2 regions of the Nocardioides panzhihuensis genome follow, and region 1 is predicted to be linked to the other one. Evidence: riboswitches for the same ligand, from Rfam matches in the RefSeq annotation. Region 1 holds a riboswitch; the other holds the start of a gene.

The links. A riboswitch is a leader RNA that binds a small molecule or an ion and turns the genes downstream of it on or off. The one in region 1 is predicted to bind thiamine pyrophosphate.
Region 2: another riboswitch for thiamine pyrophosphate. It lies ahead of BJ988_RS02770 (thiamine phosphate synthase); the one in region 1 lies ahead of BJ988_RS23030 (thiamine ABC transporter substrate-binding protein).

The regions. Positions count from the first base shown of each region.
Region 1 covers NZ_JACBZR010000001.1:4,855,334-4,870,844, reverse strand. The annotation lists gene BJ988_RS23085 (FAD/NAD(P)-binding protein) at 1-18, shown strand, start outside; gene mqo (malate dehydrogenase (quinone)) at 196-1,659, opposite strand; gene cds1 (L-cysteine desulfhydrase Cds1) at 1,821-2,921, shown strand; gene BJ988_RS23070 (YwaF family protein) at 2,885-3,583, opposite strand; gene BJ988_RS23065 (putative protein N(5)-glutamine methyltransferase) at 3,801-4,586, opposite strand; gene BJ988_RS23060 (hypothetical protein) at 4,603-4,959, shown strand; gene BJ988_RS23055 (hypothetical protein) at 4,956-5,408, shown strand; gene BJ988_RS23050 (MBL fold metallo-hydrolase) at 5,374-6,444, shown strand; gene BJ988_RS23045 (SDR family NAD(P)-dependent oxidoreductase) at 6,455-7,207, opposite strand; gene BJ988_RS23040 (TetR/AcrR family transcriptional regulator) at 7,296-7,874, shown strand; gene BJ988_RS23035 (GNAT family N-acetyltransferase) at 7,864-8,295, opposite strand; TPP riboswitch at 8,327-8,435, shown strand; gene BJ988_RS23030 (thiamine ABC transporter substrate-binding protein) at 8,432-9,493, shown strand; gene BJ988_RS23025 (ABC transporter permease) at 9,490-11,169, shown strand; gene BJ988_RS23020 (ABC transporter ATP-binding protein) at 11,404-12,411, shown strand; gene BJ988_RS23015 (phosphatase PAP2 family protein) at 12,462-13,529, shown strand; gene BJ988_RS23010 (acyl-CoA dehydrogenase family protein) at 13,583-15,496, shown strand.
Region 2 covers NZ_JACBZR010000001.1:625,943-641,453, forward strand. The annotation lists gene BJ988_RS02765 (Gfo/Idh/MocA family protein) at 1-865, opposite strand, end outside; TPP riboswitch at 1,137-1,246, shown strand; gene BJ988_RS02770 (thiamine phosphate synthase) at 1,240-1,845, shown strand; gene thiO (glycine oxidase ThiO) at 1,845-2,930, shown strand; gene thiS (sulfur carrier protein ThiS) at 2,927-3,127, shown strand; gene BJ988_RS02785 (thiazole synthase) at 3,124-3,903, shown strand; gene BJ988_RS02790 (thiamine phosphate synthase) at 3,957-4,604, shown strand; gene thiD (bifunctional hydroxymethylpyrimidine kinase/phosphomethylpyrimidine kinase) at 4,601-5,623, shown strand; gene thiC (phosphomethylpyrimidine synthase ThiC) at 5,620-7,308, shown strand; gene BJ988_RS02810 (NAD(P)-dependent oxidoreductase) at 7,344-8,249, opposite strand; gene BJ988_RS02815 (DUF1707 SHOCT-like domain-containing protein) at 8,409-9,074, shown strand; gene BJ988_RS02820 (DUF1707 SHOCT-like domain-containing protein) at 9,147-9,839, shown strand; gene BJ988_RS02825 (sulfatase-like hydrolase/transferase) at 9,969-11,708, shown strand; gene BJ988_RS02830 (ABC transporter ATP-binding protein) at 11,813-12,889, shown strand; gene BJ988_RS02835 (cytochrome c oxidase assembly protein) at 12,922-13,914, opposite strand; gene BJ988_RS02840 (TetR/AcrR family transcriptional regulator) at 13,948-14,610, opposite strand; gene BJ988_RS02845 (alpha/beta fold hydrolase) at 14,616-15,511, opposite strand, start outside.

The sequences.
Region 1 (15,511 bases):
CACCTGACCTCCGAGTAGTCACTCGCGTCGGCCGAGACGTCACCCCCGTCGCGCGAGGCGTCACCCCCGTCGCGCGAGACGTCACTCCCGTCGGTCGAGACGTCACTCCCGTCGCTCGAATGGGCATTGGGTTGCCAACTCGGCCGACCTAAGTGACGTCTCGGCCGACGGGGGTGACGCTTCGGCTGGGGTCGGTCAGCCGAGGTTGAGCTGGCGGTCCGTACGCGTGAAGGTCTCGGCGGCGAGCTCGGGGTCGGCGCTCAGCTCGGGGCCGGTGGCCGGGATCATCGTCTTGAGCTGGGGCTGCCAGGCGTCCCAGCGGGCGGGGAAGCAGCGGCGCAGGACGTTGACCATGATCCCCGGCGCGGTCGAGGCGCCGGGGGAGGCGCCGAGTAGGCCGGCGATGGTGCCGTCCTCGGCGGTGATGACCTCGGTGCCGAACTGGAGCACCCCGTCGGGGCGGATGACCTGAACCCGCTGGCCTGCGATGATCCGGTCCCAGTCCTTGCGGTCGGCGGCGGGGAAGAAGTCCTGCAGGTCGTCGAACTTCTTGCTCGGTGAGCGCAGCAACTCCTTGACCAGGTAGACGGTCAGGTCCATGTTGGTCAGCCCGGCGCGCAGCATCGGCGCCAGGTTGTGGGGACGGACCGAGAGGAACAGGTCGGTGAGCGACCCGGTCTTGAGGAAGCGCGGGCTCCACCCGGCGTACGGACCGAACATCAGGTGGGTCTTGCCCGCGACGTGGCGGGTGTCGAGGTGGGGCACCGACATCGGCGGGGCGCCGACCGCCGCCTTGCCGTAGGCCTTGGCGCGGTGCTGGGCGACGAGCTCGGGCTTGGAGGTGCGCAGGAACTCACCGGAGACCGGGAAGCCGCCGAAGCCGCGGATCTCCGGGATCGAGGCCTTCTGCAGCAGCGGCAGGGCGTAGCCGCCCGCGCCGACGAAGACGAACCGCGAGCGCAGGTGGTACTTCCCGGACTCGTTGCGGCCGTAGATGTGCCAGAAGCCGTCCATGGTCTGGTGGAGGTCGGTGACCTCGGAGCCGGTCTCGAGGTCGGCGCCCTTGTCCACCAGGGTGCGGGTCAGGATCGAGGTGAGCGAGCCGAAGTCGACGTCGGTCCCGGCGTTGGTCCAGGTGGCCGCGACGGGCTCCTCGGCGAGCGACTTGGCCGAGCGGCCCTCGAGCAGCAGCGGGGCCCAGCCCCGGATGACCTCGGGGTCGGTGGAGAACTCCATCCCGGGGAAGAGCGCGTGGTCCTTGAGCGCCTCGTAGCGCTTGCGCAGGTATTCGACGTTGTCCGCGCCCCACACGAAGGACATGTGCGGGACGGTGTGGATGAACTTGTCCGGGTCAGGGATGCGGCCGCTCTCGACCAGGAAGGACCACAGCTGCCGGGAGAGCTGGAACTGCTCGTTGACGGCGACGGCCTTGGAGATGTCGACCGAGCCATCGGGCTGCTGCGGGCTGTAGTTGAGCTCGCACAGCGCAGAGTGACCGGTGCCGGCGTTGTTCCACGGGCCGGACGACTCCTCGGCGAGCGAGTCGAGCCGCTCGATCATCTTGATGGACCAGCTGGGCTCCAGCTCCTGGAGGAGCACGCCCAGGGTGGCGCTCATGATGCCGCCGCCGATCAGCACTACGTCAAGAGGTTCGTCCACAGGTCTTTTGTCTCGCTTTTGGGGCCGCAATGGTTAATCGGGGTCCTTAGATCGGTCTAACTTGTGGGCAACTTCACTGCCGGACCCGATCGTGATCAGGTCTTTCATTGTGGCGCACCGCACATGTCGGGGGTGGATCAGGGTGGAGTTACGCTCGGTCGGTGCCTCGCCTCTCTGACTCCCACCGCGCCTGGATCGACGAAGCCGTACGCCGCGTCGAGGCCGACGCTCAACGCTCGGCCGACACCCACCTGCACGCGGTCCCGCTGCCGGTTCGCGACGGTGCGAGCGGCGGGGTCGACCTCTATCTGAAGGACGAGTCCGTCCATCCCACGGGCTCGTTGAAGCACCGCCTGGCCAGGTCGCTGTTCCTGTACGCGATCTGCAACGGCTGGCTCCATGAGGGCTCGACGGTCGTGGAGGCCTCCTCGGGATCCACCGCGGTCTCCGAGGCCTACTTCGCCGGCCTGCTAGGACTGCCGTTCGTCGCGGTGATGCCACGCTCGACCTCGGCGGAGAAGGTGCGCCTGATCGAGTGGCACGGCGGGCGCTGCCACTTCGTCGACAAGGCCCCGGACATGTACGCGGAGGCCGAGCGCCTGGCCCGCGAGTGCGACGGCCACTACATGGACCAGTTCACCTACGCCGAGCGGGCCACCGACTGGCGCGGCAACAACAACATCGCCGAGTCCATCTTCGACCAGATGTCGCAGGAGCGGCACCCGGTGCCGGCTTGGATCGTCGTCTCGGCAGGCACCGGCGGCACCTCAGCGACCATCGGCCGCTACCTCCACTACCGGCGTCACGCGACCAGGCTGATGGTCGCCGACCCGGAGAACTCCGCCTTCTACGGCGGCTGGGAGACGGACACCTCCGACTACGCCACCGGGATGCCGTCGCGGATCGAGGGGATCGGGCGGCCCCGGGTCGAGCCGTCCTTCGTCGGCGGTGTCGTCGACGACATGGTCCAGGTCCCCGACGCGGCGTCGATCGCGACGATGCGCTGGCTCTCGGCCCGGATGGGCCGTTCGGTCGGCCCCTCGACGGGCACCAATGTGTGGGCATCGCTGGGGGTAGTACGCGGGATGGTCGACGCCGGCGAGGAAGGCAGCGTCGTCTCGCTGCTGTGCGACTCCGGGGAGCGCTATCGCTCGTCCTACTACGACGACGCGTGGGTGGCCGAGAAGGGCATCGATCTGGCGCCGTATGCCGCCGCGCTCGCCGACTACGAGCGCACCGGTGTCCTCGTCGACCCGTCCTGACGCGCCCACATCCTCAGTCCGAGCGTGATCAACGCCCAGATCCCCGCCACGAGCAGGATCTCGTTGAGGATGTAGACCGGCCACGGACCCAGCAGGTCGAGCATCGAGGCCGACTCCGGCTTGTAGCGCAGATAGCCGTAGTTGGCGTCGAGGACGAGATTGAGGACGTACGCCGCCGCGGCCCACAACGCCGTGGTCGCGACCACCCAGCCGTAGTCCCGCCAGCGCGGGAGCAGCTTGAGCCCGAAGATCAGGTAGACGGCGGCGAGCACGATCATCAGGTGCAGGCCCCAGAAGGTGAAGTAGCTGACGTCTGGGAGGTCCTGCACGTCCGGCGTGAACACGCCTTGAGTGGTCAGTGTCAGGCCCCAGAAGCAGGTCAGTGCGGTCGGGTAGGGATGGTGGGTCCACAGCGCGACCGCGGCCGCGATCCAGGCCAGGTCGCACAGATGGATCGGCAGATCGATGAAGAGATCGAAGTCGGTGACCCATTCGTGGGCCTGCAGCGGGATGGTCGTGAGCGGGATCGCGAGCGCGAAGCCCCGGGAGAATCTCGACGGTCTCGCTTCGGACCGCTGCCGCCTGCCCAGCCAGACCATGGCCACGATCCCCGCTGTGAGCAGGGACAACGGCACCAGATGGGTCAGACCGTAAGCCTGCATATCGGAATTCTGACGGGATTCTCGAAAAAATTCTTCCCAATCCACGTCATGGGTCTGCAGGTGGCCCGTTTCATCGGCGTGAAGGTCGTCCACCGGTGGGGGGTGGACGACCTCACACACCAAGGGTTCGTGACTGACCCGGGGCCCGAGAATCGGTACAGCTGCGAGCCAGGTGCTGGTGGTCCCTCTGAATGCACGCTGCGGGGGTGGTGTGCAATCAGGGGGACGCCTCGCCTTTCAGGCCCGTCACGGCCGTCGCGTAGAGGTCCTCATCGTGGTGGATCTCCGCGGTGAGCCCCTGCGCCCACATGAGATCGGCGGTCACAGAGGCCTGCTCCTGCCCGGTCTCGATGATGAGTACGCCGCCGGGAGCCAGATGCTTCGGCGCCTGCTCGATCACGCGGCGCTGGATGTCCAGCCCGTCCGCCCCACCGTCGAGAGCCACGTGGTGCTCGTGGTCGCGGGCCTCGGGAGGCATGTTCTGGATCTGGTCGCTCGGGACGTACGGAGCGTTGGCCACGATCACGTCGAAGGCGAGGTCGTGGGGGAGCGGGTCATAGAGGTCGCCGAGGAGCACCCGGCCCCGCGGCAGGTTCTTCCGGGCACACTCGACCGCCGCCGGGTCGATGTCAGTGGCCCAGACCTCGGCGTCCTGGACACGTGCCGCGACGGCGGCACCCAGCGCCCCGGTCCCGCAGCCGAGGTCGAGGACCTTCCGGGCCACGCCCCGCTCGACGCTCCGGTAGGCGAGCTCGACCATCAGGGCCGAGCGCTGTCGGGGCACGAACACCCCTGGCGCCACCCGGATCCGGAGCCCGCAGAACTCGGCCGACCCCAGGATCAGCTCCAGCGGCTCACCGGCGAGGCGGCGTACGACCATCGCTTCTCGCTCCTGCGCCGAGACCGGTTCCCCTTCGAGCAGCGCCGCCTCGTCCTCGGCGAAGACGCAGCCCGCGGCGCGGAGGCGGGCGACGAGCCCCGGATCGGGCGATGTGGAGGTCATTGGAGAAGATTGGCATGTGGACGCCGTGACTCTGATCGGATTTATCGTGGCCGGGTATGCCGCGTTCGTCACGATCGCGGCCGCTCTCGGCGTGGTCCTGAGGGCGCCCCGGCCGAAGTGGCTCGACCAGGTGGCGTGGATGCTCGAGATCCTGGCGATCGTGCTCGCGCTGGGTGCGCTGGCGGGCTGGTCTGCCGGACGCAAGCCGGAGTCGCTGTCGACCTTCCTCGGCTATCTCGGGGCGCTGGTCTGCCTGATGCCCCTGGCGCTGCAGACGATGCGTGAGGACCGCTCGACGTGGTCCTCCGGCGTGATCGCGGCGGCGGCCCTGGCGACCGGGGTCGTGGCCGTACGCGTCATGATGGTCAGGTGAGCACGACCTCGACCGCCAAGACCCGTTCCGGTCCGCACCTGGTGCTGCTTGCCGTCTACGCGATCTTCGCGCTTGCCGCCGGCGCCCGGTCGCTGGTCCAGGTCTTCACCCGGTTCGACGAGGCGCCGGTCGCCTACACGCTCTCGGTGGTCGCTGCGGCGACCTATGTCGCGGGCTGGTTCGCGATCCGCCGAGCGGCCAACGGCTCGGCCGGGTTCGCGAAGGTCATGCTGTGGATCGAGCTGGCCGGGGTCGTCGTCGTCGGAGCGCTCTCGCTGGCGGTGCCGTCCTGGTTCCCGGACGCATCGGTATGGTCGAGGTTCGGGAGCGGATACGGTTTCGTTCCTGCCCTGTTGCCGATCCTGGGTCTGCTGTGGCTCTGGAGAGGTCGACCCGAAGGAGACCGATCAGCCGATGAGTCAGTCGACAGCCACCGCAATCTCGCCTGACTCGGGGGAACACTGGTCGGCTCCGGGCGCGTGGACGGTCGCCGACGGCGTACATCGGATCCCGCTCCCGTTGCCGATGGACGGGCTCAAGGCGGTGAACATCTACGTCCTCGAAGGTGACGACGGGCTCTCGCTCGTCGACGGCGGCTGGGCGATCACCGAGGGACGTTCTGCTCTCTCGGCCGGGTTGAAGAATCTCGGCTTCTTGTTCGGCGACATCCGGCGGTTCCTGGTCACCCATGTGCATCGTGATCACTACACGCTCGCCTCCGTCCTGGGCGCGGAGTTCGGCGCGGACGTGCTCCTCGGCGCCGGTGACCGGCCCACCTTGGAGCTCACCAACGGCGACCCTTCGACAAGCTCAGGACATCGCCTCGACGGCTGGGTCTCGACCGATCGGCTGCTGGCCTACGCGGGTGCCCACGATCTGGCTGCGAAGTGGGCCGCCAATCCGCCGCCAGCGCCCGACCTGTCGCACTGGCGGATGCCCGACCGCTGGCTCGAGGGCGACGTACGCCTCGACGTGGCCGGCCGCGACCTCGATGCCGTGCACACCCCTGGGCACACCCAGGGCCACTACGTCTACGCGGACCTGGCCGGCTCGGTCCTGTTCGCGGGCGACCACGTGCTGCCCACGATCACGCCGTCGATCGGCTTCGAGCCGGTGCCCGTCGTCGACCCCCTCGGCGACTTCATGGCCTCCCTGACCAAGGTCAGGTCCATGCCCGACCTGCGGCTTCTCCCCGCCCACGGTCCGGTCGCCTCGTCTTCCCACACCCGCGTCGACGAGCTCCTGGCCCATCACGAGTCGCGGCTGGCCCAGTCGCTGGCCTCGCTGCGCGCCGGCCGGCGCTCGGCGCTGGAGGTGGCCAACGACCTCGGCTGGACCCGCCACGAGCGTGCCTTCGCCGAGCTCGACTACTTCAACGCCGGCCTCGCGGTCATGGAGACCAAGGCCCACCTCGAGCTCCTCGTGGCGCGTGGTCAGGCGACGCGCGAGGAGACCGAGGCCAGCGTCCTCTTCGCCGCTGTCTGACCTCGTCTCCTCAGGCGGTGTAGCCGCCGTTGGTGTCGAGGACGGCTCCGGTGATGTAGGACGCGGTGGGGGACACGAGAAATCGGATCCCCTCGGCCTGCTCCTCGGGGCGCCCCTGGCGCTGGATCGCCAGGCTGGAGGTCAGAGCTGCCAGCGTTTCCGGGTCGGGGGGTGCCATCCCGGTCTCCATCAGCCCGGCCTGGATCACGTTCGCGGTGATGCCCCGCGGGGCCAAGTCGCGCGCGATGCCGCGGGTGTAGGCGGCGATGCCGGCCTTGGTGGCCGCGTAGTCCGCCAACCCGGGGACCCCGGTGCGAGCGGCGACGCCCGAGCTCACCGTGACGATGCGTCCCCCGTCGCGCAGCACCTTCGTCGCCGCGCGGGTGACGGCGATGACGCCGGTGTAGTTGGTCGCATGCATGCGGTCCCACTCGTCGATGTCGGCGTCAGGTGAGTCGACGGCGACGCCTTGCTCGACGCTGATCGCCGCGTTGTTGACCAGGATGTCGAGCCCGCCGAAGTGCTCGACGACGTTCACGATCAGCCCGGGCGCGGCGCCCGTGTCGGCCTGGTCGTTGTGGAATGCGCGTGCCCGGACACCGAGCGCGGTCAGCTCGTCGACGACCGCTGCTGCCTTCTCCTTCGATGAGACGTAGGTGATCGCGATGTCGGCACCGTCAGCCGCGAGCGCCCGCGCGGTTGCCGCGCCGAGCCCTCGTGAGCCGCCCGTGATCAGTGCGACCTTGTTCTTCAGTGTTGCCACCTGTGACTCCTTCGATGTGTTCTGGACTGGTCGGTCCACCATAAGGGATTCTGGACCATCCGGTCAATCAAGGGTTAGGCTCGAGGACATGGCGAGGCCGAGGACTTTCGACGAGGAACAGGTGCTGCGCGATCTCCGGGACCGGTTCTGGGACGCCGGGTACGCGGCGACGACGCTGCAGGACCTGATGCGCATCAGCGGGCTCGGCAAGGGCAGCCTCTATGGGGCGTACGGGGACAAGCATGCGCTGTTCCTGCGCACCCTGAAGGCCTACAACGCCGAGGGGAAAGAAGGGACGCGCGCCACTTTGGAGAGCGAGCCGCGCGCCATCGACGCGCTGCGGAAGGTGCTGGTGGCACCGGTCGGCCCAGGTGCTGACCGCGGCTGCTTCCTGGCCAACTCCACCTGCGAGCTGGCCACGGAGCATGCCGATGTTCGTGCCGAGGCGAAGCAGACGTACGACGCGCTGGCCGACCTGATCGCCGCCTGCGTCGAGCGGGCGCAGCGCGACGGCGACCTCCTGGCCGACGAGGACGCGGGTGAGCTCGCGCGCACCCTGCTCACCGCGCAGCAGGGCCTGGTCTACATGGGTCGTGCTGGCACCGACCTCGAGACGCTCCGCGCGACCGCGCGCGTCCTGTCGAACCGGCTGCTTCCTATCGCCTGAGCCGCATCGGGGTGTGCGGGATGCCGTCCTCGAGGAACTCCTCGCCGTCCGCGGCGAAACCGAGCTTGGCGTACCAGCCGGCCAGCGGTGACTGAGCGTCCAGGACGATGTCGCGGTCGGTGACAGCCTCGATGGCGGCCCTCATGAGCACGTCGGCCAGGCCCTTGCCGCGGTGGGTGGGGGAGAGGACGACTCGGCCGATGCGCCACACGTCGCCGTCGTCGAGGATGCGGGCGGTCCCGGCGAGCTGGTCGCCGTCGCTCAGGACCACGTGACGCGTCCCGGCTTCGAGGTCGCGGCCGTCCAGGTCGAGGTACGGGCAGTCCTGCTCGACGACGAACACCTGCTGGCGCAGCTGCCACAGGGCGTACGCGGTCTTCGGGGAGAGGTCGTCGAAGGACGAGATGGCGACGTCGGTCATGGGATGGATTGTCGCAAGCAGTAGTGTTGGCGGGAACAGACAGGGGAGGCCGCGAGGCCTGAGAGTGTGGCGACAAGCGCCGCAGACCCTCCGAACCTGCTCCGGTTGATACCGGCGAAGGGAGTCAGAAATGCGCATGCGTACGCCTGCCATCGCTGCCACTGCTATCTCGGCGCTCCTCCTGTCCGCGTGCGGGGGCACGTCCGCCGAGCCCGACGCCAAGCCGTCCAGCGGCTCCGACGACAAGTCGGTCGTGCTGCTGACCCACGACAGCTTCACGCTGCCGAAGGAGGTGCTGGCCGAGTTCACCGAGAAGACCGGCTACACCGCCGAGATCCGGCACGCGGGCGACGGTGGCGAGCTGACCACCAAGATCGCCTTGGACACCGGCAACCCCGACGGCGACGCGGTCTTCGGCGTGGACAACACCTTCGCCAGCCGGGCGATCGACCAGGGAGCGTTGGCGGCCTATACGCCCGAGACCGTCCCGGCCGGGGTCGACGAGTTCAACCTCCCCGGCGACGAGGAGCACTTCCTCACCCCGGTCGACAACGGCAGCGTGTGCGTCAACATCGACACCAAGTGGTTCGCCGCGAAGAAGCTGGCGCCGCCGGAGTCGCTCGATGACCTGGCCGAGCCTGCGTACAAGGATCTCTTCGTGACACCGGGCGCGGCGACGTCGACGCCGGGGATGGCGTTCCTGCTGGCGACCGTCGCCGAGTACGGCGAGGACGGCTGGTCGGACTACTGGGGCAAGCTGATGGACAACGGCGCCAAGGTCGTCGACGGCTGGGACCAGGCCTACTACTCCGACTTCACCCAGGGCGGCGGCAAGGGCACGCGGCCGATCGTCGTGTCGTACGACTCCTCGCCGGCTTTCACCGTCAAGGACGGCAAGACGACGACCGAGGCGCTGCTGGACACCTGCTTCCGGCAGGTCGAGTACGCCGGTGTGCTCAAGGGCGCAGACAACCCCGAGGGCGCTCAGGCGCTGATCGACTTCATGCTCTCCGGCAGCGTGCAGGGGGCGTTGCCGGAGAGCATGTACGTCTTCCCGGTCTCCTCGAGCGTCGAGCTGCCGGCCGACTGGGCGAAGTTCGCCCAGCAGCCGACCTCCCCGCTCTCCGTCGAGCCGGAGGAGATCGAGAAGAACCGTGAAGCGTGGCTGGCGACCTGGAGTGACACGATCGCGAAGTGACTGTGTTGGTCTCGACACGAGTTCGCTCGTTCCTCGCGAGCTCGGCTCGACCAGCGGTGCTGGTCGCGCTCGCCGCCCTCCCGGTGGCGGTGCTGGCGGTCTTCTTCGTCCTGCCGGTCACCGGGATGGTGCAGCGTGGCCTGTTCGCATCGGACTCGTTCGACCCTGCGGTCGCGATCCGGGTGTTGCAGCGCTCGGAGATCCAGCGGGCGCTCTGGTTCACGTTGTGGTCCTCGGGCCTGGCGACGGCGCTGAGTGTGGCGCTGGGGCTGCCGGCCGCCTTCGCCCTCCACCGGCTGAGTTTTCCGCTGCAACGGGTGATCCGGGCGGGGCTGCTGGTGCCCTTCGTGCTGCCCACCGTCGTCGTCGGGGTCGCCTTCCGTGAGCTCATCGGCGAGGCGGGTCTGTTGGCCGGGCTGGGGCTCGACGGCACGCCGACCGCGATCATCCTCGGGCTCGTCTTCTTCAACGCCTCGGTCGTGATCCGGGCGGTTGGGGCGGCATGGGAGTCGCTCGATCCCCGCCCGGGGGAGGCCGCGGCTGCGCTGGGGGCGGGGCCTTCTCGTGTTTTCTGGACGATCACGCTGCCTGCGCTGCGGCCGGCGATCGTCTCCGCGGCTTCGGTGGTCTTCCTCTTCTGCGCGACCGCGTTCGGGATCGTGCTCACCCTCGGCGGCGTGCGCTACAACAGCATCGAGACCGAGATCTACAAGCTCACCTTCACCCTGTTCGACCTTCCTGGTGCCGCGGTGCTGTCGGTGCTCCAGCTCGTCGTCGTCATCGGGCTGCTGGTGGTGGCTGGCCGACTGCGCTCGGTGGCCGACCCCGCGCAGTCGCGGGTCGTCGTACGCCGCCGGCGGGTCTCGCTGCGGGACCTCCCGGTGCTGCTGTCGACGTCGGTGCTCGTCCTGCTGGTCGCCGGGCCGCTGCTGGCGCTGCTGCTCGGGTCGCTGCGGGTCGACGACCGGTGGAGCCTCGCGAACTACGCGGCCCTGCAGACCCCTGGCTTCGACCCGCCGCTGCCGGTGCCGGTCACGACCGCGCTGATGACGTCGCTGACGGTCGCGGTTCAGGCGTCCGTGGTCGCGCTCACGCTCGGGCTGCTGGTGGCGTTCGCGGTGACCCGGCGGTCCCGGACCCGTGCCGAGCGGCGGGTGCGCTCCGTCCTCGACGGGCTCTTCATGGTGCCGCTCGGGGTCAGCGCGGTCACGCTCGGGCTCGGGCTCTACCTGACGCTCGGATCCGGCGCGCTGGACTTCCGCGACGAGCCCTGGCTGGTGCCGCTGGCCCAGGCACTGGTCGCACTGCCCTTGGTCGTACGCACCCTCGTACCGGTTCTGGCGTCGGTCGACGACCGGCTGCGCCAGGCCGCCGCCGGCCTCGGGGCCGGGCCGCTGCGCGCGGTCATGACCGTCGACGTACCTGCCGTCTGGAAGCCGCTCCTCGCCTCCGCGGGCTTCGCGTTCGCGGCTTCGCTGGGGGAGTTCGGCGCGACGTCCTTCCTCGTCCGCGAGGAACGGCCCACCCTCCCGGTCGTCATCCTCCGGCTGCTGTCCCGTCCCGGCTCGGACAACTACGGCATGGCCCTCGCGGCCGCCTGTGTCCTCGCCGCCACCACCGCCGTCGTGATGCTCCTCGTCGAGCGTCTCCGCGTCCCGTCGATCGGAGCACTGTGAACGTACGCCGAGAAGTCACCCGCGTCGGCCGAGGCGTCACTCGCGTCGGCCGAGACGTCACGGCTGTGCCATCTCGGCCGACCTCCGTGACGCCTCGGCCGACGGGGCTGACGCCTCGGCCGACGGGGCTGACGCCTCCGCGCTTCGCGCGGTCACTCCCTCGCTCGGCGCGAGCGGACGAGCAAGCTCGCCGCTCGACCTCGCTCCGGTCGTCTCGGCAGGATCGAGGTTGCGATGCTGTCGCTGAGTGAGGTGTCGGTTACGTACGACGGGAAGACCGCCGTCGAGGACGTCAGCCTGGAGCTGGCCGACGGCGAGGTGCTGGCGCTGCTCGGGCCGTCGGGGTCGGGGAAGTCGACGCTGCTGAGGGCGGTGGCCGGGCTGGAGCCGGCGACGGGGGCGATCAGCTGGGACGGGCGGGCCCTGCGAGGGGTGCCGACGCACAAGCGCGGGTTCGCGCTCATGTTCCAGGACGGGCAGCTGTTCTCGCACCTGACCGTCGCGAACAACGTCGCCTACCCGATGCGGCTGCGCCGCATCCCGACTGCCGAACGTAGGAAGCGGGTCGATGACCTGCTGGAGCTCGTCGGTCTGGGTGGTTACCAGGACCGCCTCCCCGGCACGCTGAGCGGCGGCGAACGGCAACGGGTCGCGCTCGCCCGGGCGCTCGCGGTCGAGCCGCGGCTGCTGCTCCTCGACGAGCCGCTCTCCGCGCTCGACGCGGGACTGCGGGAACGTCTGGCGGGCGACCTGCGCCGGATCCTGCACGAGGCCGGCACCACCGCGCTGATGGTCACGCACGACCAGGAGGAGGCGTTCGCGGTGGCCGACCGGATCGCGCTCCTGCGCGACGGTCGACTGGTGCAGCAGGGGACCCTCCAGGAGGTGTGGGCCACACCTATCGACACCTGGGCAGCCCTGTTCCTGGGCTATGCCCGTGTGCTCGAGGGGCCGGCGGCGTACACGGTCCTGACGGCCGCCGGGATGGATCCGGCCGGAGCTGTCGCGCTCCGTCGCTCCGCCTTCGTCGCCGACCCGGCCGGACCGCTCACCGGCACCGTGGTCTCGGCCAGGGCTACGCCGGAGCAGCATCGGCTCGTCGTACGTCTCGACGACGTCGGTGAGGTCGACGCCGTCGCCGACTCGGCGCCCGCGCCGGGGGAGAGGGTCGGACTGCGGGTCGAGCCGAATCGCCTGGCCGTCCCCGGGTCACACGTCCAGCGATCACGCGCCCAGGAATGATGCGCCCAGGAATGGGCCCCGTAGCCACCCGCCACTTAGAATTAGCGGCTATGTATCGCCGCGCTCAGATCTTTCTCGTCAGCAGCGCGCTGATCTTCGGTCTGATCGCAGTCGTGACCGCGCAGATCGTCGACAAGCGCATGCTCGACCCGGAGGGCTTCCTCGGACCGTCCTGGCTCCGCCTTCCCCTCCTCGTCGGAGCCGCGCTCCTCGTCGACCTCGTGCCACGTACGCTCTGGCTGGCGCGGTTCCGGTGGCGGGAGATGGGCCCCATCTTCAAGGACCGGATCCGCACCCACTGGACCCGTGAGCGCCTGACGCTCGTGGCGATGGGCATCGTCTGCTTCTACCTCGTCTACGTCTGCTACCGGAACCTCAAGTCGTTCCTGCCGTTCGTGGTGCCGGAGACCTACGAGTTCGACCACGAGCTGCACCTGATCGACAAGGCGGTCCTCTTCGGAGCCGACCCGGCGATCGTGCTCCACGACCTGCTCGGCACCGGCTGGGTGGCCTGGTTCCTCTCCTACATCTACATGTGGTTCCTGCCGCTGGTGCCGTTCGCCGTCGCCGGGTGGCTGGTGTGGTCGCGCAACCTCGCCTACGGCTACTGGTTCGTGAGCTCGCAGTGCATCGCCTGGATCCTCGGCACCGTCTCCTACTACTGCCTGCCCACGGTTGGCCCGGGGTTGCAGTACCCCTATCTCTACGCCGATCTGCCGGACACGCCAGCGAGCACCCTGATGGAGTCGCTGGTCTTCACCCGACAGCACGTCCTCTTCGACGTCGACGCCAACGTGGTGCAGTCGGTCGGCGGGTTCGCCTCGCTGCACTGCGGCATCACCCTGCTGATGGCCCTGATGATCCATGCGACGATCAACAACAAGATCGCCCGCTGGGCCGGGTGGATCAACTTCGGGATCACCGTCGTCGCGACCATCTACTTCGGCTGGCACTACCTCGCCGACGACATCGCCGGCTGCATGATCGCGCTGGTCGCCTACTACTTCGGTGGGCTGGTGGCCAACCAGAAGTTCCAGCGCAAGGGCGTGCGGCGGCTCGTCGCGGAGTCCGACGAGATCGCCGACCGCGAGTCGAAGGTCTCCCACGAGCTGACCTGATCCCAGCCTGATCCGAGCCTGATCCGGGCTTGGACGGGGCTTAGGCTGGTGGCGTGACCGCCATCGATGCCACATCACTGACCTCACTTCTCGACGGGCGCTACGCCGGGGTCAGACAGGACGTACGCAAGGCGCTCGCCGAGCGGGCCGACCTCCTCGACGAGGTCGAGGAGCTGCCCCGGGCGGAGTATCGCGAGCGGGTCAGGGAGGTGCTCCTCGACGTCTCCGCGAGCGGCCTGACCGGGCTCGGGTTCCCGAAGGAGTACGGCGGGGGCGGTGACGTCGGCGCCTCCATCGCCGCCTTCGAGGAGATGGCCGGAGGCGACCTGTCGCTGCTGGTGAAGTCGGGTGTGCAGTTCGGCCTCTTCGGCGGTGCGATCCTCCAGCTGGGGACCGAACGCCACCACGATCGCTACCTCGCCGACATCGTCGCCGGGCGGCTGCTCGGCTGCTTCGCGATGACCGAGCACGGCCACGGTTCCAACGTCGCCGCGGTGGCGACCGTGGCCACCTACGACCCGGCCACGCATGAGTTCGTCATCGAGACGACTCGGGAGGATGCGTACAAGGACTACATCGGCAACGCCGCCTGTCATGGTGAGCTGGCCGTCGTGTTCGCGCAGCTCGTGGTCGGCGGTGAGGAGCGTGGGGTGCACGCTCTCGTGGTGCCGATCCGGGTCGACGGCACGGCTGCGCCCGGAGTGCGGATCGAGGACGACGGACCCAAGATGGGGCTCAACGGCGTCGACAACGGACGGCTGTGGTTCTCGGGCGTGCGGGTGCCGCGTACGTCGCTGCTGAACCGTTTCGCGGACGTCACCGAGGCCGGTGAGTACGTCTCCGAGATCGAGTCGGCCGGGCGGCGCTTCTTCACCATGCTCGGGACGCTCGTCCAGGGCCGTGTCTCGGTGGGTGGCGCCGCGATCCGGGCATCGGAGGTCGCGCTGACGATCGCGGTCCGCTACGCGCTGCGGCGTAGGCAGTTCGAGGCGTCGTCGGACGCCGAGGAGTCGCTGCTGCTGGACTACGGTCAGCACCAGCGGAGGCTGCTGCCGCTGGTCGCGCGGACCTACGCGATGCGTTTCGCGCAGGAGGTCGTACGCGACGACCTGCACGACGTCTTCTCCGGTGTCTCCACCTCGGAGCATGCCCGGCGCGAGCTCGAGTCGCGAGCGGCCGGAACCAAGGCGCTGGCGACCTGGCACGCGACCCGGACGATCCAGGAGTGCCGCGAGGCGTGCGGCGGGGCGGGCTATCTGGCCGTCAACCGGTTCACGGCGCTGAAGGCCGACACGGACGTCTTCACGACGTTCGAGGGTGACAACACGGTGCTGCTTCAGTTGGTCGCCAAGGGGCTGCTCACCGGCTACTCCAGCGAGTTCGAGGAGATGGACCAGCTGGATCTGGTGCGCTTCGTCGCCGGTCTCGCGGTCGAGACCGTCCTGGAGCGGACCGCCGTGCACAAGCTGCTCGAACGGGTCCGTGACGTCGTGCCGATCGCGGGCGAGCGCGAGCCGGACATCCTCGACTCCGACTACCACCTGACGATGCTGCGCTTCCGCGAGGAGCACATGCTCGCCGGTGTCGCCCGGCGACTCCAGTCGGGCGTCAAGGCCGGCCGGGAGCCCGGCGCGGTGTTCTCGACCGTGCAGGACCACGTCATCGGGGTCGCGCACGCGCACGTCGAGCGGCTGATCCACGAGGCGTTCCGGGCGAAGGTGCGCGAGCTCCCCGAGGGAGCCGTCCGCGATCTGATGGACCTCCTCTGCGACCTCAGCGCGCTCTCGGTCATCGAGGCCGACCGGGCGTGGTTCATGGAGCACGGCCGCCTCTCCTCCGAGCGCTCCAAGGCCATCATCGCCGAGGTCAACCGCCTCTGCCGCGAGCTGCGGCCACACGCTCGGCTGCTCGTCGACGGCTTCGGGGTGCCTGAGGAGCTGCTGCGGGCGGAGGATCTGCTGGGCTGAGGGGGTGGCGCGCTG
Region 2 (15,511 bases), 4.2 Mb from region 1:
CGGCCAGGCCCCGCGGCGCGGTCGCGGTGGCGGCCAGCGTGACGGCTCGGTCGCCGCGGTTGACGTCCATCGCGGCAGCGATCGGCGCCAGGCCGTGCATCGGGTAGAAGCTGGCGGTGCTGCGGGTGTGCCACAGGCGCCGCCAGTCGTCGGTGTAGTAGCCGTCGTTGAACAGCAGGGCTCGCAGATCGTGCAGGTAGCCGCCGGCGCCGTGGGTGATGTCGCCGAAGACCCCCTCGTGCGCCATCTTGAGCATCGCCAGCTCGTTGCGGCCGTAGCTGCAGTTCTCGGCGAGCAGCAGGTGCTTCCGGGTCATCTCGGAGGTGTTGACGAGGTCCCACAGCTCGTTGAGCTCCGTGGCGATCGGCAGCTCGACGGCGACGTGCGCGCCGGCCAGCATCGAGGTCCGCGCCTGGTCGTAGTGGAACTCCCAGGGGGTGGCGATGTAGACGAGGTCGAGCTCCTCGCGGTTGAGCATCTGCTTGAAGGAGTCACGCTTGCCGCCGTACTCCTTGGGGCGGGTCTTGCCGCGCGCGACGAGGTCGTCGGCCACTCGCGTGGCGCGGTCGGCGCGGATGTCGCATACCGCGACCACCTGCGCGCCGGGGATGTCGGCCCAGCCACGGGCCATGCCGAAGCCGCGGTTGCCGAGGCCGATCAGCCCGATCCGGACGATCTCGTGCGCCTCGAAGGGCTGGTTGACCATGGTGCGCTGGCCGGCGGCCCGCGCCGGGGTGGCGCCGGCGGTGAGGGCGCCGATGCCCAGGGCGGCCCCGCCCACTGCGGCGGCGGAGCCCAGGACGCTGCGCCGGGAGAATCCGGTAGCGAGCTTGGTGTCGGGCGTGGTGATGGACGTCGTCTGCATGTTTTCGCTCCGAGGTCGAGGTCGGGCCGACGCGGCCTGAATGATCGTTTATGATCGAATCAATGCTTGTATCGGCAGAATCAATCGCTCAGGAAGACTGTAGGGCACGTCACATCGCGGCGCCAGACCCTCGCGCGCCACGATCGTCGATCGACACGATCGGCTCGTCGCGGGGGTCAGGGGCGACGGCGCCGCGGATCTCGACCTACCAGAGGTATCCCGCTGGATGGGCCTAGGGCTGGGGGTTCTCGGTGGTGCGCGCTATGGTCGGAGACGTCCACACGGGAGTCCGCGGCAGCGGGCTGAGAGGGAGCTAAGGCCGCTCCGACCGTTACACCTGATCCGGATCATGCCGGCGAAGGAAGTGATTGGTTGTGCCTCTTCCACGTATTTTCTGCCTGGTCTCCTCGAGCGAGGATCTCGCGCTGCTGCCCGCCTTCGCGGAGCTCGGCGTCGCCGGCTTCCAGGTGCGCGACAAGGCAGCGACGACCCGCGAGCTGCTCGCTCTGACCGCGGCCGTCATCGAGCGGGTCGGGACGTACGACGCCTGTGTGGTCGTCGACGACCGGCTCGACGTGGCGCTCGCGGCCGGTGCGCACGGCGTCCACCTCGGTGCCTCCGACCTGCCGCTGGCCGAGGCTCGGCGGATGGCCGACGCGGTCGCTCCGGGTCTTCTGGTCGGCGCGACCTGCCGCGACCGTGCCGCGGTCGAGGCGGCGGCCGCCGCAGGTGCTGACTACGCCGGCTTCGGGCCGGTCTTCGCGACCTCGTCCAAGGCCGGGCTTCCCGACCCGCTCGGCGTCTCTGCCGTCGCTGACGCAGCCGGGGTGCTCCCGCTGATCGCGATCGGCGGGATCTCGACGACGTCGGCCGGCGCGGTGCGCGCCGCCGGTGCCCACGGGGTCGCCGTGATCGGTGGGCTCTGGCGACAACCCGATCCACTCCAAGCCGCGAAGGAGCTCGTGGAAGCGGTCGGCTGATGCGGGTGCAGGTCCTCGGTGCCGGGATCGTCGGGCTGTCCGTGGCCGACGAGCTGATCCGCCGCGGCCATGACGTCACGGTCGTCGATCCCGCTCCGGGATCGGGGGCGTCCTACGCCGCGGCCGGGATGCTCAGCCCCGCCGGTGAGGCGTGGCACGGTGAGGAGGACCTGACCCGGCTGTGCCTGTCGTCGCTGGCGCTCTGGCCCGATTTCGCCGCCCGGCTCGGAGTTCCGGTCCACACCCGCGGGACGGTGCTGGCCGGCGTCGATGCCGGGGACGTCCAGCAGGTCGAGCGGCAGCTCGCGGTGCTCGACCTCGCCGGAGTCCCCTACGAGAGACTCGTACGCCGCGAGCTGCTCGCCCGCGAGCCCGGACTCGGCCGCGTCGCCGGTGGGGCCTTCCTCGCCGAGGACCATTCCGTCGACCCGCGTGCGGTCGTCGCGGCCCTGCTCGATCGGGTTGGCGACCGTGTTGGTCTCGACACGACCGACGCAACCGCCGGTCGAAGGCCACTTCGTTCAGACCTCGGAGCCGCAAGGCGGAGGCGTGTCGAGACCAACACATCAGCGTCGGACGTGACCGTCATCGCGACCGGCGCGCAGCTCCCTGATCCGTACTCATCCCTCATCCGGCCCGTGCGCGGCGACGTGGTGCGCCTACGGACGCAGGAGCGGGTGGAGCGGACCGTGAGGGCCTGGGTCCACGGCGAGCAGGTCTACGTGGTGCCGAGGACCGGCAGCGACGAGGTGGTCATCGGAGCGACCTCCGAGGAGCGGGACGGCCCGCTCCTGCCGACGGTCGAGGGCGTGTGGCGTCTCCTCGACTCCGCGCGCCGGGTGGTCCCGGCGCTCGACCGAGCCAGCGTGGTGGAGGTGACGTCGCGCGACAGGCCCGGGACCGCCGACAACCTCCCCCTGGTCGGCCCGACTCAAGAGCCGGGGGTCGTGCTCGCCGCCGGCGCCTACCGCAATGGGGTCCTGCTGGCGCCCCTCATCGCCCAACTGGTGGCCGATCACGTCGAGACAGGGTCAGTGGAACCCGCGGTCGATCCGCGCCGGTTCCGGATGAAGGAGGACGGATGAAGATCACCGTGAACAGCGAGCCGACGGAGGTCAGCGGCACCGTTGCCGACCTGCTCGAGGCCCGGACCGGCGATCGGCGGCCGAGTGGCATCGCCGTCGCAGTGGACGAGGAGATCGTGCCGCGCGACGATTGGGCGCGATGGCAGCTCCAGGACGGTCACGTCGTCGAGATCGTGACGGCGGTGCAGGGCGGATGACCATCTCACCCACGCAGAGTCTGAAGATCGCCGGGCGCGAGCTCTCCTCGCGCCTCTTCCTCGGCACCGGCGGCCTGCCCAACCTGGCCCTGCTCCCGGCCGTCATCGAGGCGGCCGAGCCGGGTCTGGTGACGGTGTCGATGCGGCGTACGTCCTCGACGGCGACCGGCGGGCTGCTCGAGACGCTGCGCGCCGCGAAGGTGCCGATCCTGCCAAACACCGCAGGCTGCCTCTCGGCACGCGAGGCGGTGCTGACCGCCGAGCTCGCCCGCGAGGCGCTGGAGACCGACTGGGTGAAGCTGGAGGTGATCGGCGACGAGACCTCGCTGATGCCCGACGCAGTCGAGCTCGTCGAGGCCGCCGAACAGCTGGTGCGCAAGGGATTCACGGTCCTTCCGTACGCCACCGACGACCCTGTCCTCGCCCGCCGGCTCGCAGACGCCGGCTGCGCGGCGGTGATGCCGCTCGGCTCGCCGATCGGGTCGGGGCTGGGCATCCTCAACCCCTACGCCATCGAGGCCGTAGTGGCCGCTGTCGACGTGCCGGTCGTGCTCGACGCCGGGGTCGGGACCGCCTCGGACGCGGCGTTGGCGATGGAGCTCGGCTGCTCCGCCGTCCTGGCCGCCACCGCGGTCACCCGCGCCGACGACCCGGTCGGGATGGCCCGTGCGCTGCGACTGGCGGTCGAGGCCGGGAGCGCCGCCCGTGGCGCCGGCCGGATCCCGCGCCAGGCGGTCGCCCGAGCCTCGTCGCCGATGGCGGGCCGGATCGCATGATCACCCCACGACGTCCTCGCTTCGCTCCGGGCACCGCGGGGACCCCGAACCCCATGACCGCGCTTCCTCGACTGCTCGTCCTCACCGACCGCTCCCAGCTGCCGCTCGGCCGCAGCCTGCTCGCGACGATGGCCGCATGCGCCGAGGCCGGCCTGACCCACGTCGTACTCCGCGAACTCGACGAGCCCGCAGAGCATCGCGCAAAGCTGGCCGAGCTGGTCGCCGACCTCGGCCTGAACGTGATCGCCGCCCATACCCCTCTGCCCGCCGCGTCCGGCCTGCACCTGCCTGCCTCCGCCGCCGCGAGCAGTAACACGTCGTTCGTAGGACTACTCGCCCGTTCGGAACGACCGGATAGACCTACGAACAGCGTGTTACCCCTCGGCCGGAGCTGCCACAGCCCCGCCGAGGTCGCCACCGCCGCCGGGGACGGGTTCGACTACGCGATGCTCAGTCCTTACGCGCTGACCGACTCCAAGCCCGGTTACGGGCCGCCGCTCGGGCCGGCCGCGTTCGGTGACCTGCCGCTCCCGACGTACGCCCTCGGGGGAATCACCCCGGACAACGCCGCCGAGGCCGTGGCGGCCGGCGCCCACGGTGTCGCCGTGATGGGGGCCGTGATGCGTGCCGAAGATCCGGCCGAGGTCGTACGCGACCTGCTGGCCGTCCTCGCCGCCACGAAGCCGGAGGTGACCGCATGAACCCGCCGGTCGCGCTCACCATCGCGGGCACCGACTCCGGGGGAGCGGCGGGCACCGCCGCCGATCTGGCGACGTTCGCCGCGCTCGGGGTCCACGGAGCCTGCGTGATCACCGCGGTCACCGCCCAGGACACGACCGGGGTGAGCGACATCCACGCCGTTCCGCTCGCCACCGTCGAGGCCCAGCTCCGCGCCGTCTTCGACGACCTCCCGGTCGCGGCGGTCAAGACCGGCATGCTCGGCAGCGCCGAGGTGGTCGAGCTCGTCGCCCGCCTGTGCGCCGATCGCCTGCTCGTCGTCGATCCCGTCCTCGTCGCCACCTCCGGCGCGGTCCTCGGCGGGGAGGACGTACGCCGCGCCTACCTCGACCACCTGCTCCCCGTCGCCACCGTCGTCACCCCCAACCTCGACGAGGCGCGGGCGTTGCTCGGCCACGACGGTTCGCCCCGGCAGGTGGCCGAGGAGCTCGCCACCGCCCTCGCTGGTCGAGCCGCCGGAGCCGCTAGGCGGAGGCGTGTCGAGACCAACACAGTCCCATCTAGCGGCATAGCGGACCGTGTTGGTCTCGACACGCTCGCTGGTGCTCGCGGCTCGACCAGCGGGGCGACCGGCGGCTCGACCAGCGGGGCGACCGGCGGCTCGACCAGCGGGGCGACGGGCGGCTCGACGGGCGGCTCGACGGGCGGCTCGACCAGCGGGGCGACCGGCGGCTCGACCAGCGGGGCGACCGTGATCGTCACCGGCGGCGACCCGGCGGCGACCGGGAGCTGCACCGACTGGCTCGCCGAGCCCGGGAAGCCACCGATCCCGCTCACGCACCCCGCGGTCCCCACGAAGAACGACCACGGCACCGGCTGCACCTACAGCTCGGCCCTGGCCGCTCACCTCGCCCACGGCGCGTCGCTGCGCGAAGCAGCGGAGCAGGCGGCTGCGTACGTCACCCGACAGCTTCGAACCAGCAAGACCTGGAGCCTCGGAAGAGGCCGGGGACCGATCGCCCACACCAAGGAGACACGATGACCGTCCACCCCGCCCACACCCGCCTCGAGCTCGGCGACCTCAAGGTTCCGGTGACCCGGGTCGAGCTCACCAACGGCGAGACCTTCGACCGCTACTGCACCGAGGGCCCCGGATCCCGACCGGAGCAGGGCCTCCCACCGCGCCGCCTCGAATGGATCGAGAAGCGCGGCGACACCGAGCAGTACGAAGGCCGTCCGACAGACCTCCGGGACAACGGCAAGACCGCCGTACGCCGGGGCGAAGCCAGCCAGGAGTGGCAGGGCGAGCGCCGACAGCCCCGGAAGGGCGAGAACATCTCGCAGATGCACTACGCGCGCCAGGGCATCATCACCAAGGAGATGGCCTACGTGGCCGTGCGGGAGAGCTGCGACCCCGAGCTGGTTCGCGAGGAGGTCGCGGCGGGGCGGGCGATCATCCCGAACAACGTCAACCACCCCGAGTCCGAGCCGATGATCATCGGCAAGCGCTTCCTGGTGAAGATCAACGCCAACATCGGCAACTCCGCGGTCACCAGCAGCATCGCGGAGGAGGTCGACAAGCTCACCCACGCGATCACCTGGGGCGCGGACACGGTGATGGACCTCAGCACCGGCGACGACATCCACGCCACCCGCGAGTGGATCCTGCGCAACAGCCCGGTCCCGATCGGCACCGTCCCCATCTACCAGGCCCTGGAGAAGGTCAACGGCGAGGCCGACAAGCTGACCTGGGAGGTCTTCCGCGACACCGTCATCGAGCAGGCCGAGCAGGGCGTCGACTACATGACGATCCACGCCGGCGTCCTGCTGAGATACGTCCCGCTCACCGCCAACCGCGTCACCGGCATCGTCAGCCGAGGCGGCTCGATCATGGCCGGCTGGTGCCTGGCGCACCACCAGGAGAGCTTCCTCTACACCCACTTCGACGAGCTCTGCGAGATCTTCAAGCAGTACGACGTCGCCTTCTCCCTCGGTGACGGCCTCCGTCCGGGCTGCACTGCCGACGCCAACGACGAGGCCCAGCTCTCCGAGCTGCGGACCCTCGCCGAGCTGACGGAGCGAGCCTGGCGGCACGACGTACAGGTCATGGTCGAGGGCCCCGGCCACGTCCCGCTCAATCTCGTGAAGGAGAACGTCGACCTCCAGCAGGAGTGGTGCCACGGCGCGCCGTTCTACACGCTCGGCCCGCTCGCGACCGACATCGCGCCGGGCTACGACCACATCACCAGCGCCATCGGCGCGGCCACGATCGCGATGCACGGCACCGCGATGCTCTGCTACGTCACCCCCAAGGAGCACCTCGGCCTGCCGGACCGGGACGACGTGAAGACCGGCGTGATCACCTACAAGCTCGCCGCCCACGCCGCCGACATCGCCAAGGGACACCCCGGCGCCCGAGACCACGATGACGCCCTCTCCCGGGCACGCTTCGAGTTCCGTTGGCGCGACCAGTTCGCCCTGTCCCTGGATCCGGTCACCGCGGAGAGCTTCCACGACGAGACCCTCCCGGCGGAGAACGCCAAGACCGCTCACTTCTGCTCCATGTGCGGCCCGAAGTTCTGCTCGATGAAGATCAGCCAGGACGTACGTGACCGCTTCGGCAGCACAGAGGGCGCATCCCCCGAGGAGGTCCAGGCGGGGATGCTGGAGAAGTCGAAGGAGTTCGCGGCGGCGGGAAGCCGGGTGTATCTCCCGCTCGCCGACTGACCCGACTGACCCGCCGCCCCGACGAACCGACGGTGCTACCGGTTCGCCAGGCTCTCGTAGAGCCTGGCGAACCCCTCCGCACCATGCCCCGCGGCGATCTGGCCGCTGATCAGCGCCTGGACCCCGGCGATCGGGGCGGGGTCGACGCCCTCCTCCTCGCTGGCTCGCACGATGTGCGTGAGGTCGGAGAAGTCCAGGCTCTGCTGGCTCGCGACGGTGTAGTCGCCGCCGTCGATGACCTTCGCGTAGGAGCCGAGCTCCTCGGTCATCGCCGCCAGGAACGGCGCCTGCCGGGTGGCGAACTCGGACGCGCTCATCCCCATGGCGGCGACCATCGCGGCGCCGTGGAAGAAGCCCGTGAACATCTGGTACATCCCCGACAGCATGGCCAGGTCCACCAGCGACGCCCGGCCGGCGTCCTCGCCGTGGAACTCGCTGGTGGCCCAGACCTCGAGCATCGGCAGGAGGGCTTCGTACGCCGCTCGTGAGCCGCTGTAGAAGATCTGCCCCGAACGGGATCCGATCATCGACGGCACGGCCATGATGGCGCCGTCGAGGTAGTCGATGCCGTGCTCGGCCGCCCAGGCGGCGAGCTCGCGGGACTCGTTCGGAGTCGTGGTGGTCACGTTGACCAGGGTGCGTCCGCGCAGCTCGCCGGCGACCGGGTCGAGGGTCTCCTCGACCGAGGAGCGCTTGAGCAGGCAGGCGATGATCACGGGGCTGGCCAGCACTGCCTCCTGGGCCGAGTGCGCGGCATCGGCGCCTCGGCCCACCAGGTCGGTGGCGCGGCCAGGGGTGCGGTTCCAGACGGTCACGGAGCGGCCGGCGTCGAGCAGGGCAGACGCCAGCGCGCTGCCCATCGCGCCGAGGCCGAGCACGCTGACGTCGGTCGGGTGGGTCGGGTGGGTCGGGTTTCGATCGGTTTCTGACACGACATCCATGCTGGCGGAGATCGTCGATCGGCGGGAGTACCCACTATTTACTGGGGTACTTACCATCAGGTAAGCGCAGGACCCCGAGCGAGAAACCGGCGCCGAGGTAAAAGGATCAGGGATGATCCTGACAGACGGCAGCCACGATCGCCGATAGCATTCATGATCATGGGACTCCCCGAACCGCATCCCGGCCAGCCTCGACGAGCCGACCTGCGAATCAGCGACGCCGACCGCCATGAGGTGGCCGACATCCTGCGCGAGGCCGCCGGCGAGGGCCGGCTGGACATCGACGAGCTCGAGGAGCGGATCGAGGAGGCCTACAAGGCCAAGACGTACGCCGACCTGGAGCCGATCACGCAGGACCTCCCGGTCGCGGGGCGGCCGCCGGTGGCACCTCCCGCGGGGTCCGGCGCTCTGCCGGTCGTCTACGGTGCGGGCGAGGAGAACGACAGTGCCAGCGCGTTCCTGAGCAATGTCGAGCGCAAGGGCGTATGGATGGTTCCGCAGCAGCTGTCGGTCAACGCGGTGCTGGGTGATGCCAACATCGACCTGCGCGAGGCGCACTACTCCGCGCGCGAGGTGGTCATCAGCGCGACCTCGGTCCTGGGCAGCGTGAAGGTCACCGTGCCGCCGAACGTGCACGTGATCGTCGAGGGCAACGGCGTCCTGGGTGACTTCAAGGAGCCGTCCGGCAAGGTGCCCGAAGAGCTCACCGCCGACTCGCCGGTGGTGCGTGTACGCGGTATCGCGGTGCTGGGCGACGTGACCGTCAAACGCCGGGGTCCGCGCCCTCCGAAGCGCACGCTGAAGCAGCATCTCGGTCTGGAGTGAATGGGCCCATACCGATGGGCATCCGGGGGATTGTTGAGGCGCACCTCCGAAGCCCCCACTAGCATTCGCCTCATGGGAACGACCCCCGAGCCATTCCGTGGCCAGAATCCTGATCCGAATCTTCGGATCAGCGATGCCGACCGCCACAAGGTGGCCGACATCCTGCGCGAGGCCGCCGGCGAGGGACGTCTGGAGATCGACGAGCTCGACGACCGCCTCGACGCGACCTTCAAGGCCAAGACGTACGCCGACCTGATCCCGATCACCGTCGACCTGCCGGCCGCGGGGACCCCATCGCTGCCGGTCCCGCAGAGCTCGCCCGTCACCGGCAAGAGGGTGGCGGTCTTCGCCGACAGCCCGATCGAGAGCCAGCTCTACGTCGCGATCATGAGCGGTGTCGACCGGCGCGGGGTCTGGACGGTCCCGGCGACCGGAAACGTGATCGCGCTGATGGGTGGTGCCGAGCTCGACATGCGCCAGGCGCAGTTCTCCGCCCAGGAGACCGTGATCTACGCCAACGCGATCATGGGTGGCGTCAACATCACCGTCGGCCCCGAGGTCCAGGTCGTGATGCAGGGCGTCGGGATCATGGGCGGCTACGTCGGTCCGAGCGGGATCGAGCCGAGCGGTGGCCCGGTGCTGCGGGTGAAGGGGCTGGCGCTGATGGGTGGCGTCACCGTCATCCGTAAGCCGTTGAAGGCGGCCAAGGGCAAGCAGCTGCGGATGCCGCCGCCGCACGAGCTCCCGCCGCACGGGCTGCACTAGCGACACCCGCGGCTGAGGCCGCCGCTCGGGTCCGCTCCGCGGACCGGTCTTGCCGCGCCTGGAGGCGGGGCGCTAACCTCACCTCAACAAGTTATTGTCTAGTTACTTAATCAACAAAGGAGCCTCAGGATGAAGCCGAGGTGGAGCGCACTGCTGGGCGTCGCACTCCTGGCGGTCGCGGCGCTGGTCGTCGGGCTCCTGGTCGCCGGTCCGAGGACCGTCGTGGCCGGCCCCGCGGCGGCGGGCCCGTCGGCCGCGCCGGTCGCGGAGCCCGCGGCCGAGCTGGCCGCCACGACCGACGAGCGCCCCGACATGATCCTGATCCTGATGGACGACTTCTCCCTGGAGCTGCTCCGGACGATGCCGGAGGCGACCAAGATGGCGGCCGAGGGTGCGACGTACCAGAACTCCTTCGTCATCGACTCGCTGTGCTGCCCGTCCCGCGCGGCGCTGCTGACCGGGCAGACCCCGCACCACACCAAGGTCCTCACCAACACCCAGAACGACCCGGAGCACCCGGTCGGCGGGTGGTCGGCGTTCCAGCGCTACGGCAACGTCGAGAAGCAGTTCAGCATCGGCCTCCAGGAGGCCGGCTACACGACCGGGTTCGTGGGGAAGTACATCAACGCCTACGAGGCCACCCTCGGCTCCGACGGCAAGCGTGTCCCTCCGCCCAAGGTGCCCGGCTGGGACTCGTGGAACGCGCTCCTCGGTGGCGCCTACGGCGGCTGGGGCTACCAGAGCACCTTCCTCGACGGCAACGGCGCGGTGCAGCTGCGCAACCACCCGCGACCGCCGACCTCTGCCGGCCCAGCCGTGAAGGACGCCGGGTACGCCACCAACGTCACCCGCGACTACGCCCTCGCCTTCATCAAGAAGCACAGAGTCACCGAGCAGCGCGAGGACAGAAAGCCCTACTTCCTCGAGATCGCCGCCTACGGGCCTCACTCGCGTCTCGGCCACCACTACCCGGGCCTGGACACCTGGTTCCCGCCCGCGTTCGCCGACCAAGCGCCCGCCGGCAACCCCGCGGGCGGCAACTGCGGCCGGTTCGAGTGCGCCGACCTGACGTTGAAGGACCTCGTCGGCTACGGCGACGACCGCTGGGACAACGCGCCCACCTACCTCGGCCGCGGGGGGCGTACGTCGCAGGCCCCCGCCTGGCGCACCAACAAGGTCTCGCTGAGCGACGAGACCGCGCTGAGCCAGTACCGCGACCGCGCCCGGATGGTGCAGTCGATCGATCGGATGATCACCGAGGTGCGCGAAGCCGCCGGGGAGGACGCCTACATCGTGCTGACCTCCGACAACGGCTTCCACCTCGGTCAGCACCAGCTCAACGGCGGCAAGGGCGCCCCCTACGACTCCGACACCCGCGTCCCTCTGGTCGTCGTCGGCCCCGACGTGGTGCCCGGCACGCGCAGCCAGTTCGTCAACAACATCGACCTCGCGCCGACCTTCCTCGACATCGCGGACGCCCGGACACCGGCGTACGTCTCGGGGAGCTCGTTCGCCGACACACTGAGCCGGCCGAGGCTGCCTGGTGGGAGGTACGCCTTCTTCGAGCACACCTACGCCAAGTCCCATCCCGGTGAGGTCGATCTCGACAAGGGGTCGGGTGGGACCATCGACATCATCCCGTCCTACATCGCGGTGCGCGGCTCGCAGGGCCTGCTGGTCCGGTTCGACCTGGACAAGTCCTGGAGAGGCACCGACTACGCCTACGAGCTCTACCGCTACGACCGGCCGTGGGAGGACCGCAACGTCTTCGCCGAGGACCATGCGAAGCCGTACGCCCGGGATCTGATGCGCCGGCTGAATGCCTACGAGGGCTGTGCGCCGGCAGTCTGCCGGGCTCTGACCCGCTGATTCCGGATCTGGGCTATGGTGTCTCCGCCGGGGCCGATGTGGCCTCGGTCACTTCACAACGGATCGTCCGGCACGTACCTGCCGGTGAAGGAGACAACGGAATCATGGCAACAGTCAGCTTCGAGAAGGCCCAGCGTTGGTACGCGGGCGCGAACGAGCCCGCGGTCAAGGGCATCGACCTCGAGATCCAGGACGGCGAGTTCATGGTGCTCGTCGGGCCCTCCGGATGCGGTAAGACCACCACCCTGCGCATGCTCGCCGGGCTGGAGGAGGTCAACTCCGGTGCCATCAAGATCGGTGACCGCGACGTCACCAACGTGGCGCCCAAGGACCGCGACATCGCGATGGTCTTCCAGAACTACGCGCTCTACCCGCACATGAGCGTCGCCGAGAACATGGCGTTCTCGCTGAAGATGGCCAAGGTCCCGAAGGCCGAGCGTGACAAGCTCGTCGCCGAGGCCGCCAAGACCCTGGGCCTGACCGACTACCTCGACCGCAAGCCCAAGGCGCTCTCCGGTGGTCAGCGTCAGCGCGTCGCGATGGGTCGCGCGATCGTCCGCCAGCCGCAGGTCTTCTGCATGGACGAGCCGCTGTCGAACCTCGACGCCAAGATGCGCGTGCAGACCCGCACCGACATCGCCAAGCTGCAGGCCGACCTCGGCATCACCACCGTCTACGTCACCCACGACCAGGTCGAGGCGATGACGATGGGCGACCGCGTCGCGGTGATGAACGCCGGTGAGCTGCAGCAGGTCGACACCCCGCTCAACCTCTACCGCAGGCCGGTCAACCTCTTCGTGGCCGGCTTCATCGGCTCGCCGCAGATGAACCTCATCAAGGCGACCGCCGCCGACGGCGGCGCCAAGATCGGCGAGTACGTCGTGCCGGTCGGTGCCACCGCCAACCTGCCCAAGGAGATCACCGTCGGTGTGCGTCCCGAGGGGTTCCGCATCATCGGCGAGAACGACGGTGGTCTGCCCGTGAAGGTGACCGTGGTCGAGGAGCTCGGCTCGGACTCCTTCATCTACGGCACCAGCGACGTCGAGGGCGTCCCGTCGACGCTGATCGTGCGTGTCTCCTCCAAGGACCACGTCTCCAAGGGCGACACGCTCTACGTCACCACAGACCCCGAGGACGTCCACGTCTTCGACACGGAGTCCGGTCTGCGCGTCAGCGACTGACCACCGCCCCCGGTGGTCGAGCTTGTCGAGACTCAGTGCTGCTGGTTCATCCGAGCCAGCATCGCGTTGTAGGCATCGAGGGCCTCGTCGCTGTCGGGATCCACGGATCCCGGCTCGGCGGGGCCTTCGTCGGCCCCATGAACAGCAGAGCCACGTGCGCTCTCCTGGGCGAGATGGGTGGTGCGTACGCCATCGAGGAAGCGGCCGGTCATCTTGACCCGTCGCTCCGGTGAGGTGACCACGGCGATGACCAGACCGATGGCGAGGAACATCATGCCGCCGTCGCCGCCGGCCCACATCAGGCCGCCGGCGGTCTGGATGTCCTTGACCGCGTCGAGCGCCCACTCGGGCCGGGCCTCGGAGTAGACCGGATAGAGGTCGCGCTCCGTCTGCAGCATCACGATCCCGACGATCGTGTCGGGCACCATGCCGACCACGAGAAGGGCGATCCGGCCCAGGTAGGGCAGGTCGGAGCGCACCTTCTCCTCACCGATCGTGCCGGTGAGGAAGAGGAATCCGGAGACGACGTAGAGGATCTGCTCGCCGACCATCAGCGTGGTGCTCTGCGCCATCGCGTCCATGAACCCGGACAGGTGGGTGCCGATGATCACCACCGAGTAGAGCAGGGTGCCGGTGACCGGGTGGACCAGGATGGTGACCGGGAGCGATCGCATCACCCGCTCGGCGCGCGGTCCGGTCTCGGCGATGACCGTGAGCGGATGGCCCAGCACGAGCAGCGTGGGCACGACCATGATCAGGGTCAGGTGGAGCACCATGTGCATCCAGGCCAGCGACATCGCATAGCCGTTGATCGCCGAGGCGATGACGACGTACATCAGAGCGAGGCCGGTCAGGAACGACGCCACCCGCCAGCCCTTGACCGTCGAAGCCGCTCCGGCGGCGTTGCGAAGGGTGAGGTAGCTCGCCGCGAGGATCACCGCGGCGAGCAACCAGCCGGGCTGGAGACTCCAGGTGGTGAAGAACTCGGACCAGCCGAGCGCGGGCAGGGAGCCGTGGTCGTGCATGGTCTCACGGTATCTCCGGGTCCCGACCGGAAGTTATTTCGGGCGGCTGCCGGGGTCGATCAGTGGTACCAGGAACAGCCGGGCCAGGGCGCGGAGCTGCGCGTCGTCGTCGATGTCGACGACCTCGCTCGGGGTGACCAGGAACGACGTCGAGGTGCGGACCATCAGCTCGGCGACGAGCTCGACCTCTACCTCGGCCGGTACGTTTCCGGCGCGCTGCTCGCGCCGCAGCTGGCCTGCCACGAAGCGTGCGATGGTGGCCACCGTGCGGCCGCCGTCGCCGGCGATCGAGTGCACCAGTGAGTCGGTCTCGACGGTGAGCAGGCCGCCGATCAGCGGGTTGCCGCGGATCGCCCGCATCGCGCTGGCGAAGCCGATCTCGACGCGCTCGGCGGCGTCGGCGGCATCGGCGATGTCGAGCACGAACTGGTCGAAGTAGCGCTGGAACTCGCGGCGTACGACCTGCTCGACCAGGGCGTCCTTGTTGGTGAAGCGCCGGTAGACGGTGATCCGGGCGACCCCGGCCCGCTTGGCGACCTCCTCCATGGTGGTGCGCTTGATCCCGATCTGACGGAACTGCTCCGCGGCCGCGTCGAGGAGCCTGGCGGTCACCGCCTCGTCCTCGATGGGCTCGGCGACGTCGGCGAGGGCCCTGGCGAGCAGCGACCCGGGCTCGTCCTCCGGGAGGGTGTCCATCAGGGCTAGGCCGTGATGGTGCGGTCGCCGGCGGCCCGGTCGGCGGTGCGACGGACGACCCTGATGAAGGCCGGCCACAGCGGGCGGGGCAGGTCGTGGCCCATGCCCTTGAACAGGGTGAGCTCGGCGCCAGGGACGGCAGCAGCGGTCGCCCGGCCACCGGAGACGTGGACCATCTTGTCGTTCAGGCCGTGGATGACGCTGAACGGGACTTGGAGGCGCCCGAGATCCTTGGTGCGGTCGGGCTGGGCGAGGACGGTGAGCATCTGCCGCGCGACGGCTGCCGAGCTCACGCCGCGGTTCCAGGTCTCGATCGCCCGGCGGCGTACGTCGTCCTCGGGCTCGGGGAAGGCCGGCGAGCCGATCTGGACGCCGCCCTTGATCTGACGCTCGATGTAGCCCTCCAGCCCGGGCTTCTTGATGACCAGCGCCGGCAGCAGGGTCGGGTGCTGGAAGCCGACCGCACGGTGGCCGGTCGTGGACATCGTCGAACAGACCGAGCGCACCCTGTCAGGGTGGCGGATGGCGAGGGTCTGGGCGATCATCCCGCCCATGGACACGCCCCAGACGTGCGCGGAGTCGATGTCGAGATGGGTCAGCAGCGCGGCCGCGTCGTCGGCGAGGTCGTCCAGGGTGTACGGCACCGGGGTCGGCAGCCCCGCGAACGCCCGTGCCAGCCGGGCGAGCGTGATCCGCTCGTCTGACGGGTGCGGCGCGGAGTGGCCGACGTCGCGGTTGTCGTAGCGGACCACGTAGAACCCGGCCTCGGCCAGCTGCTCGCACAGCTGGACGTCCCACCAGGTCATCGGGCCACCGAGCCCCATGATCAGCAGCAGCGGGTCAGCGCTGGGGCTGCCGAACGTGTCGTACGCCAGCTCGATCCCTCCGGGGAGGAAGGCTC